3 regions of the Streptomyces sp. NPDC087310 genome follow, and region 3 is predicted to be linked to each of the others. Evidence: riboswitches for the same ligand, from Rfam matches in the RefSeq annotation. Region 3 holds a riboswitch; each other region holds the start of a gene.
What was found. A riboswitch is a leader RNA that binds a small molecule or an ion and turns the genes downstream of it on or off. The one in region 3 is predicted to bind cobalamin.
Positions count from the first base shown of each region.

Region 1: it holds a riboswitch for cobalamin, as region 3 does, so the genes downstream of both, cobN (cobaltochelatase subunit CobN) here and ACIO3P_RS33180 (ribonucleoside-diphosphate reductase subunit alpha) in region 3, are expected to answer to the same signal.
Region 2: it holds a riboswitch for cobalamin, as region 3 does, so the genes downstream of both, ACIO3P_RS15300 (CbtB-domain containing protein) here and ACIO3P_RS33180 (ribonucleoside-diphosphate reductase subunit alpha) in region 3, are expected to answer to the same signal.

Region 1 covers NZ_JBIUYF010000004.1:58,194-61,458, forward strand. The annotation lists gene ACIO3P_RS15350 (precorrin-8X methylmutase) at 1-304, opposite strand, end outside; gene cobG (precorrin-3B synthase) at 317-1,732, opposite strand; cobalamin riboswitch at 1,818-2,005, shown strand; gene cobN (cobaltochelatase subunit CobN) at 2,040-3,265, shown strand, end outside.
Region 2 covers NZ_JBIUYF010000004.1:46,798-50,062, forward strand. The annotation lists gene ACIO3P_RS15285 (TIGR03086 family metal-binding protein) at 32-634, shown strand; gene ACIO3P_RS15290 (GlsB/YeaQ/YmgE family stress response membrane protein) at 718-981, shown strand; gene ACIO3P_RS15295 (histidine phosphatase family protein) at 1,029-1,691, opposite strand; cobalamin riboswitch at 1,713-1,869, shown strand; gene ACIO3P_RS15300 (CbtB-domain containing protein) at 1,907-2,146, shown strand; gene ACIO3P_RS15305 (CbtA family protein) at 2,193-3,017, shown strand; gene ACIO3P_RS15310 (NAD(P)H-binding protein) at 3,007-3,265, opposite strand, start outside.
Region 3 covers NZ_JBIUYF010000010.1:20,505-23,769, reverse strand. The annotation lists gene ACIO3P_RS33190 (carbon starvation CstA family protein) at 1-658, shown strand, start outside; gene ACIO3P_RS33185 (YbdD/YjiX family protein) at 655-897, shown strand; cobalamin riboswitch at 1,023-1,165, shown strand; gene ACIO3P_RS33180 (ribonucleoside-diphosphate reductase subunit alpha) at 1,310-3,265, shown strand, end outside.

The sequences.
Region 1 (3,265 bases), on a different contig from region 3:
TGCAGACCACGTCGTTCTCGGCGGGCAGCCGCTTGCGCGTGACCCCGCTCGCGACCATCCGCACATCGCACAGGATCGGCGCGCCCGCGCGCAGCGCCTCGCGGGCACGGGCCACCACACCGGGGGTGAAGGCCAGGTCGCGCACGAGGTCGACCATGCCGCAGGCGTGGATCATCCGCACCGCGACCTGGGAGACGTCGGCGGGCAGCCCGGCGAGGTCCGCCTCGGCGCGGATCGTGGCGAACGACTGGCGGTATATCGCCGCGCCGTCCTTCTCATAGTCGAACACTGTGGTCTCGCTCATCTCGTCACGTCGTCACGACTGTGTTGTCTTCACGTTCTCGTCCCGCTCGTCCCGTTCGTCCAGCGTGTTCCGCTTGTGTACGGAGACGGTGTAGCGGCCCTCGCCGGTCGCGACCCGGTCCACCCGGTCGCCCTGCGGATGACCGCAGCGCCGCGCGCACCCCGACCAGTACACGGGCAGGCCGGTCCGGTCGCCGTCCCGGCCGGCGGCCACGGACGCGGCGGCGTCGGCCCTCACGTCCGCGAGCGCCTTGGCGCACCCGGGCCGCCCGGTACAGGCGCCGACGCCGAGCCAGGGGGAGTCGGGCTCGGTGACCAGTCCGGCGGTACGGAGCCGTCCGAGCAGGTCGGCGGCGGCGTCCGGAGCCAGGCCGGGAACGATCACCCCGCGCCAGGGCGTCAGCCGCAGAGCAGGGCTCTCGTCCGGAGCACTGCTCTTACAAAGCAGATGTCGCCACTGCGCCACGCTCAGCCGGCCGAGCCGGGGGTACACGGAGAGCGCGACCGTTCCGTCGGGGGAGCGGATCAGCCCGGGGGCAGGGGCTTCCGCCGCACCCCGCGTGTCCCCCGCGTCCCCCGCCAGGACCTCGATTCCGGCCGCCGTCAGGCGTTCCGCCACCGCTGCCGCCAGCCCCCGGGCCGCCCCGGCCGGCAGGTCCCCTACGCGCCAGGCGCCCGTGCCGCTCGCCCGCGCCGCCGTGAGGAAGGTCTCGGCCGCCAGCAGGGCCGCGCGCGGGGCGTCGGCGGCCGGGACGCGTACCGCCCGTACCGCCTGTTCTCCGTACGGCGGGCGGGATGCCCCTATATGCACCTCTGCCGTGCCGTCCCGCCGTGCGAGCAACGTCACATCCGCGCCCAGCGCCGCCACATCGCCCCGGCCGTCGTCCAGCGCGAACAGGAAGCGCCCGGAGAGCTCCGTCGCCGCCTCGCTCGCGCACAGCAGTCCGTCCAGCCGCCGGGCCCACAACTGCACGTCGCCCGCGCCGAGTCCGTCGAGTCCGGCCAGCGGTGAGGCGACGATGTTCCGTATCCGCTCGTGCTCCTCCGACGGCAGCAGTCCCGCCTCGTGCAGGAGGTCCGCCAACTCGCCGCCGCAGCTCGCGCCCAGCCCCCGGAGCTGCACGTTGCCCCGGGACGTGAGGTCCAGGTGGCCGTCGCCCAGCCGCTCCGCCGCGTCGGCCAGCGCGAGCGCCTGGCGGTGCGTCAGCAGCCCTGCGGGCAGCCGGAGCCGGGCCAGGGCGCCGTCGTCGGCGTGGTGCAGCCGCAGCGCACCGGGGCAGGCATCCCCTCGTACCCGTACGGCCTCCCGTACGGCGTCCGGGAGGCTGTCCCGTACGGACTCCCCTACGGCATCCCGCGCCGCGCCCCGGAACGGAGCGCGCGCGGCGGCTTCGTCCCGGTTCACGGGTGTTGGCGAGGTGGGCGGCATGGCCGCGAGCATACCCAGGTGGCCCCCGCCCGCCCCCTTCTCGTCCGCCGTCCCGACCGGGCGCCCTCCCCGCCCGTGACCTCAGCACTTACTATGCAGACGGCGGGCCGTCAGGCCCGTCACACGCCAGTGACGGCGTCATGGGGAGGAAGCCCGGTGCGAACCCGGCGCGGTCCCGCCACTGTGAACCCGACAGCTCCGGCCGGAGTGATCCGGTCGTAGCAATCCGGTCGTCGGGTGAGCCAGGAACTCCCGCCGTCCTCCACACCCGCCCGGGGCGCGGACCCCGAGGAAGGCAAGACGCCGCATGCTTCTGCTCCTGTCGACGTCCGACACCGATCTGCTCAGCGCCCGTGCCGCCAACGCGGCGGGCGGTCCGGTCCCGTACCGGTTCGCCAACCCGGCGCGGCTCGCGCTCGACGAACTGCCCGGACTGCTGGAGGACGCCGACCTCGTCGTCGTACGGCTCCTCGGCGGTCTGCGCGCCTGGCAGGACGGTATCGACGCCCTCCTCGCCCGGGACATCCCCGTCGTCGTCCTCACCGGTGAGCAGGCGCCCGACGCGCAGCTCATGGAGGCGTCCACCGTCCCCATCGGGATCGCCGCCGAGGCGCACGCCTATCTCGCGCACGGCGGGCCCGCCAACCTGGAACAGCTCGCCCGGTTCCTCTCCGACACCGTGCTGCTGACCGGCCACGGCTTCGAGCCGCCCGCCGCCGCGCCCACCTGGGGCCGGCTGGAGCGGCGCGTCCGTCCGCCCCGTATCGGCCGGCCGGGCCACGTGGTGACGGAGAAGGCCCCGACGGTCGCGGTCCTCTACTACCGCGCGCACCACATGAGCGGCAACACCGCCTTCGTGGAGACCCTGTGCTCGGCGATCGAGGATGCCGACGCCCGGCCCCTGCCGATCTTCGTCTCCTCCCTGCGCGCGCCCGAGCCGGAGCTGCTGGCCGCCCTGGGGGAGGCCGACGCGATCGTCACCACCGTGCTCGCCGCGGGGGGCACCAAGCCCGCCCAGGCGTCGGCCGGCGGCGACGACGAGGCGTGGGACGCGGGCGCGCTCGCCGCGCTCGACGTACCGATCCTCCAGGCACTCTGCCTCACCAGCAGCCGCGCGGCCTGGGAGGAGAGCGACGAGGGGCTGACGCCGCTGGACGCCGCCTCGCAGGTCGCCGTACCGGAGTTCGACGGCCGGCTGATCACCGTCCCGTTCTCCTTCAAGGAGATCGACGAGGACGGGCTGCCCGCGTACGTACCCGACCCCGAGCGGGCCGCGCGCGTCGCCGGGATCGCCGTACGCCATGCCACGCTGGCGTTCCGTACGAACGCCGAGAAGCGCGTCGCGCTGGTCCTCTCCGCGTACCCCACCAAGCACTCCCGCATCGGCAACGCCGTGGGCCTCGACACCCCCGCCAGCGCCGTCACCCTGCTGCGCCGACTGCTCGCGGACGGCTACGACTTCGGTACGGAGCCGGTGCCCGGCCTGGAGTCCGGCGACGGCGACGAGCTGATCCGCGCGCTCATCGACGCGGG
Region 2 (3,265 bases), on a different contig from region 3:
GCACGGTCTTACCGTTCCTACGGTCGGAGCCATGAGCGACAAGACCGACACCGACAAGACCGACACCAAGATCAGCGCGCTGTTGCGGGTGGCCGCGGACCGTGCCCTCCCCGTCGTCCGTGGCATCGGCGACGACCAGCTCGGCGCGCCGACGCCGTGCGCCGCGTACGACGTGCACGCCCTCGCGGACCATCTCTTCCAGGTCGTCGTGAACTTCCAGGCGCTCGCCGCGAAGCGGGACGCCGACTTCGGCGCCGCCCCCGAGCATCTCGCGGGGGAGTGGCGTGAGCGGTTCGCCGCGGAGACGGCGCGGCTCGTCGACGCCTGGGACGCGCCGGGTGCCGAGGAGGGCACGTCGGGGGCGATGGGGCTGCCGGCCAGGACGGTCGGCTCGATGGTGCTCGGGGATCTGACGGTGCACGCGTGGGACCTGGCGCGGGCGACGGGGCAGCCGTACGAGCCGGACGCCTCGCTCGTCGGGGTGCTCGTCGCGGAGTTCGGGGCGCTGGCGCCGATGGCCCGGAAGATGGGGGTGTTCGGGGAGCCGGTGGCGGTGGCGGAGGACGCCGCCGCGTTCGACGTACTGCTGGCGCTGACCGGACGCGACCCCCACTGGACGTCGCCGCGCGGCTGAGGGTTCGGCGTCCGTAAGGCGGGCACACGGTCGACGAGCACGACTTTCGCACTTTCGGCAGTAATGGGCGAAGAGGAGGGGACATGGAGATTTCCGGCATTTTCGTCGCCATCGTCGTCGGCATCGTTATCGGTGTGCTCGGACGGCTCGTGGTGCCCGGGCGCCAGCGCATCGGGGTGTTGTGGACCATCGCCGTGGGTATCGTCGCGGCGCTGGTCGGTACGTTCGTCGCGGCGGCGTTCGGCGTCGCGGACACCAGGGGCTTCGACTGGATCGAGCTGGTCATCCAGGTCGGCCTGGCGGCCGTGGGTGTGGCCGCGCTGGACCGCGCCAAGGGCCGCGGCTGACCCTCGGATCCGCTGAGCCTCGGATCTGATCCCCAGGTCCGCTGGCCTCAGATCTCCTCTCCGGCCTCCTCGCCGGCGAGCGGACGGCCGCCGAGCAGGTTCCAGCGGCCGTCCCGCCCGGTGAGTTCGGTGGCGGTCAGCGGCCGTACGTCGAACCGCCAGAACGCACCGGCGGGCGCGCCGAGGGCGTGGACGGCGGCGGCGCGCACGATGTCCGGTTCGGTCACGGCGACCACCCGGGGCGTGCCGGGGTCCAGCGCGTCGAGCCACCGGCCGACACGGGCGTACAGCGCGAGCAGGGACTCCCCGCCGTGCGGCGCGGCGGCCGGGTCGGTGAGCCAGGTGCTCACCGACCGCGGTTCCTCGGCGGCGACCTCGTCGAGGGTCCTGCCCTGCCAGCGGCCCATGGCCCACGGCGCCAGGTCGGTCAGCGGCCGGGCGTCCAGGCCGAGCAGGCCGGCGGTCGTACGGCAGCGGGGCGAGGGCGAGACGTACACGGCGGACGTTCGGGCGCCGCGGAGGAAGTCCTCCCGTACGGCTTGGGTCTGACGCACCCCGGCGGCGTCCACCGCGCTCCCCGGCCCGGGGTCGGGCGGGCCGGGCGCCTCCGGTTGCGCGGGTTGCTCAGGTTGCTCGGGTTCCTCGCCGAAGCGGGCCGCGCGCAGGGCCGGTCCCATGGCGGGTGAGATGAGCAGGACGCGGATCGTCATGACAAGGCCCCCTTGGCCCGTCTGCCGGTTCGCGGTACCTTCACGTCGATATCCACGACGGCGAGACGGAAGTCCGGTGAGATTCCGGCACGGTCGCGCCACTGTATGCCGGGTGCCGGCCGCGTCACACGCGGCGGGGGTCCGGTGAGTCAGACCCGAAGGCCGTCGTTCGAGCTCCATGCAACGGGACGCGAGTTCCCCAAGGAGGATGTGCCATGGCTCAGTCCATTGCGCCCACGACCACGGCCGTTTCGCCCACCTCGTCCACCGCCGCCGTTCCGGCTCCGCTTCCACTGCGCGCCGTTCTGCCGTGGGCGGTCTTCGTCGGCACCCTGATGCTGGTGCTGCTCTACTTCGTCGGCGCCGAGCAGGGCGCGACGTCGGTGATCTCCGGTGCCGGTGTGCACGAGTGGGTGCACGACGGCCGTCATCTCCTCGGCTTCCCCTGCCACTGACCTGACGGCGAACCACGGAGCACGGAGATAACGGAGATATACGCGCATGCATGCCTCCACCGTCAGAAACCTCCTGGTCCGCGGCATGGTCGCGGGCGTGCTGGCAGGGCTTCTCGCCTTCACGCTGGCCTATTTCGCGGGTGAGCCGTCCGTACGGGACTCCATCGCGCAGGAGGAGGCCCGGTCGGCCCCGGCGCATCAGCACGGCGGGGCGGGGGACTCCGCCGCGGCCGAGGAGGAAGAGGAGGAACTGGTCAGCAGGCCGGTCCAGTCGACGTTCGGGCTCGCCACCGGCGTGCTGGTGTACGGGGTGGCCCTGGGCGGTATCGCCTCGCTGGTCTTCGCCGTGAGCCTGGGCAGGATCGGCCGGTTCGGTCCGCGGGCGACCGCCGCCCTGGTCGCGGGGGCCGCCTTCACCACCGTCTATCTGGTGCCGTTCCTGAAGTATCCGGCGGCGCCGCCCGCCGTCGGCAGCCCGGACACCATCGGGAAACGCACCACGCTGTTCTTCCTGATGATCCTGCTCAGTGTGTTGCTGGCGGTCGCCGCCGTCATCGCGGGCAGACGGCTGGCGCCGCGGCTCGGCAACTGGAACGCGTCGCTCGTCGCGGGCGGCGGTTACGTGGCCGTCCTGGCGTTGGCGTGTCTGGTGCTGCCCGCCAACACCGACGCCGTTCCCGCGTCGTTCCCCGCCGCGCTGCTGTGGGAGTTCCGGCTCGCGTCGCTCGGTGTGCAGGCGCTGCTGTGGACGGCCTTCGGGCTGATCTTCGGGGGGCTGGCCGAGAAGGCGCTCCGGGCGCGGACGGATCCCGCTTCGGCTTCCGCTTCGGCGCCGGCCACCATGGGGGCCGTGGGGGAGGTCAGTCGCTGACGCCCACCACGTGGCGGACCGTCTCGGGCGCCGCCATGAAGTCCAGCATGGCGCGGGCGACGTCCGCGCGGGCGATGTGGTTGCCGGGCGGGCCCGCGTCGACGGCGTGCCGGTAGATGCCTCTGCCCGCGCCGTTCGTCAGCCGGGGCGGCCGTACGGACGTCCAGTCCAGGTCGCTGTCGGCCAGGGTCCGTTCCATCAGCTCCAGGTCGGTGTACACCTCCCTGAGGACCGCCCACATCATGGGC
Region 3 (3,265 bases):
CAAGCCGATGCGCCAGGTGAGCTGGAAGCCGGGCGTCTGGTTCGCCAGCGCGGTCGTGGTCGGCGGCTGGGGCTACTTCCTCTGGGTCGGCGTCCATGACCCGCTGGGCGGCATCAACCAGCTCTTCCCGCTCTTCGGCATCGCCAACCAGCTCCTGGCGGCCGTGGCGCTCGCCGTCTGCACCACGCTGCTGGTCAAGTCCGGCCGTCTGAAGTGGGCCTGGGTGACAGCCGTGCCGCTGGCCTGGGACGCGGCCGTCACCCTCACCGCGAGCTGGCAGAAGATCTTCTCGGGCGACCCGAGGGTGGGCTTCTTCACCCAGCGCGACGTGTACCAGTCGGCCATCGACCGGGGCGAGGTGCTGGCCCCGGCCAAGACCATGGACGACATGCACACCGTCGTCACCAACTCCACGGTGGACGGGGTGCTCTCGGCCCTCTTCGCGGTCCTCATCCTCGTGGTCATCGCGGACGCGGGACGGGTCTGCTTCAAGGCGATCCGCGACCCGGAGTCCGTCCGGCTGGTGGAGGCCCCGTACACCGAGTCCAGGATCGTCGCCCCGGCCGGCATGATCCCCACCAAGGAGGAGAAGGCGGAGCTGGCCGCCGCCGAGGCCACGGCGCGGGAGAGCGTCCCGGCGGGGACGGGCCCGGCATGACCTGGCTCCGGAGCCAGGCCCGGAGTCGGAGTGGGAGCCGGGTGGAGCGGGTACGGCAGGTGGCCCGGCGGGTCCGCTGGTACGTGCGGGAGTTCACCGGCGAATCGGCGTACGAGCGTTACGTGGCCCACGCCACCGCCGGTGACCCGGCCGGCCAGGTCATGACCCGCCGCGCCTTCGAACGCAGCCGCACGGACGCCCGTGAGGCCGACCCGCGCGAGGGATTCCGCTGCTGCTGAGCGGTTGTTGAGCGGTTGCTGAACGCTCACGGAGTGCTCGCGGAGTGCTCGCCGGGCGCTCGCCGGGCCGCCGCTGATCTCGTACCGCGGCGACGTACGACACAACATCTGGGGGGTGGCGCACCGCGCGCCCCCCAGATGTATGCTCGACCTCGCTGTCGACGCAGGGGAATCCGGTGTAAATCCGGAACTGTCCCGCAACGGTGTGCTGTGGCGCGCTTTGTCGCGCCCTCCAGTCCGAACACCTGCCGACAGTGCGTCCGGCTCGACCGAACCGGACGCCCAGACGTCCGGGCCTCGCGGTTGGGCCGGTGGACGCGGCGCGGTGTGCCGCCCTGCGAGGGCGGGGTACGTCCGTGCGCGCGGACCCGTGCCTCCTCGTGGCCCAGAGCCGAGCGAGGGAGAGAACCACGTGACCATCGCGCCAGCGGATCCGGTTTCAGTTGTCTCGGAAGCACAGTCCGAGGCACAGTCCGAGCACGGGGCGGCGACCGCCGCCGGGCAGGCCGACGCCCCCGGCACCGCGCTGCTGCGGACCCTGACCGAGCTGACCGCCGATCTGCCCGACGCCGACCCGGGCAGGATCGCCGCCGCCGCGCTGCGTGGCCGCAACGCCCGTTCGGACGAGGCCGAGCTGCGCGAGCTGGCCACGGAGGCGGCGGCCGGGCAGATCTCGGAGGACCCGGCCTACTCCCGTCTCGCCGCCCGGCTGCTCACCCGTACGATCGCCGACGAGGCGGCCTCCCAGGGCGCCGTGTCGTTCTCCGCGTCCATCGCCGTCGGGCAGCGCGAGGGCCTGATCGCGGACCGTACGGCCGCCTTCGTGACGCGCCACGCCGACCGGCTCGACGCGCTGATCGACCAGGACGCCGACGACCGCTTCGGCTACTTCGGGCTGCGTACGCTCTACAGCCGCTATCTGCTCCGGCATCCGCTCACCCGTCAGGTGATCGAGACGCCCCAGTACTTCATGCTGCGGGTCGCCGCCGGGCTCGCCGAGGACGAGAGCGCGCACGCGCTGGACGAGGTCGCCGCGCTCTACCGGCTGATGAGCCGGCTGGACTACCTCCCCTCCTCCCCCACGCTCTTCAACTCCGGCACCCGCCACCCGCAGATGTCGTCCTGCTACCTGCTGGACTCGCCGCTGGACGAGCTGGACTCGATCTACGACCGCTACCACCAGGTGGCGCGGCTCTCGAAGCACGCGGGCGGGATCGGGCTCTCGTACTCCCGTATCCGTTCGCGCGGTTCACTGATCCGGGGGACGAACGGCCACTCCAACGGCATCGTCCCGTTCCTGCGGACCCTCGACTCCTCCGTCGCGGCCGTCAACCAGGGCGGCCGGCGCAAGGGCGCCGCCTGCGTCTACCTGGAGACCTGGCACGCGGACCTGGAGGAGTTCCTCGAACTGCGGGACAACACGGGCGAGGACGCGCGCCGTACGCACAACCTCAACCTCGCGCACTGGATCCCCGACGAGTTCATGCGCCGGGTCGAGTCGGACGGCGTGTGGTCGCTCTTCTCGCCGGTGGACGTGCCGGAGCTGGTCGACCTGTGGGGCGACGCGTTCGACACCGCGTACCGCAAGGCGGAGGCCGACGGTCTCGCACGTAAAACGATCAAGGCCCGTGAGCTGTACGGCCGGATGATGCGCACCCTCGCGCAGACCGGCAACGGCTGGATGACCTTCAAGGACGCGTCGAACCGTACGGCGAACCAGACCGCCGAGCCCGGCCACACCGTCCACTCCTCCAACCTCTGCACGGAGATCCTGGAGGTCACGGACGACGGCGAGACGGCCGTCTGCAACCTCGGCTCGGTCAACCTGGGCGCGTTCGTGGACGCGGCCACCGGCGAGATCGACTGGGAGCGGCTGGACGAGACCGTCGTCACGGCCGTGACCTTCCTCGACCGGGTCGTGGACATCAACTTCTACCCGACCGAGCAGGCGGGCCGTTCCAACGCCAAGTGGCGCCCGGTGGGCCTGGGCGCGATGGGGCTCCAGGACGTCTTCTTCAAGAAGCGGCTGCCCTTCGACTCCCCCGAGGCCGCCGCGCTCTCCACCCGGATCGCCGAGCGGATCATGCTCGCGGCGTACGAGGCGTCCTGCGCCCTCGCCGAGCGCAACGGCCCGCTCCCCGCCTGGTCGAAGACGCGCGCGGCGCGCGGGGTGCTCCACCCCGACCACTACGACGTGGAGCTGAACTGGCCGGAGCGCTGGGCGGCGCTGCGCGCCCGGGTGGCGAAGTCCGGCATGCGCAACTCGCTCCTCCTCGCCATCGCGCCGACGGCGACCATCGCGTCCATCGCGGGTGTGTACGAGTGCATCGAGCCGCAGGTTTCGAACCTGTTCAAGCGCGAGACGCTC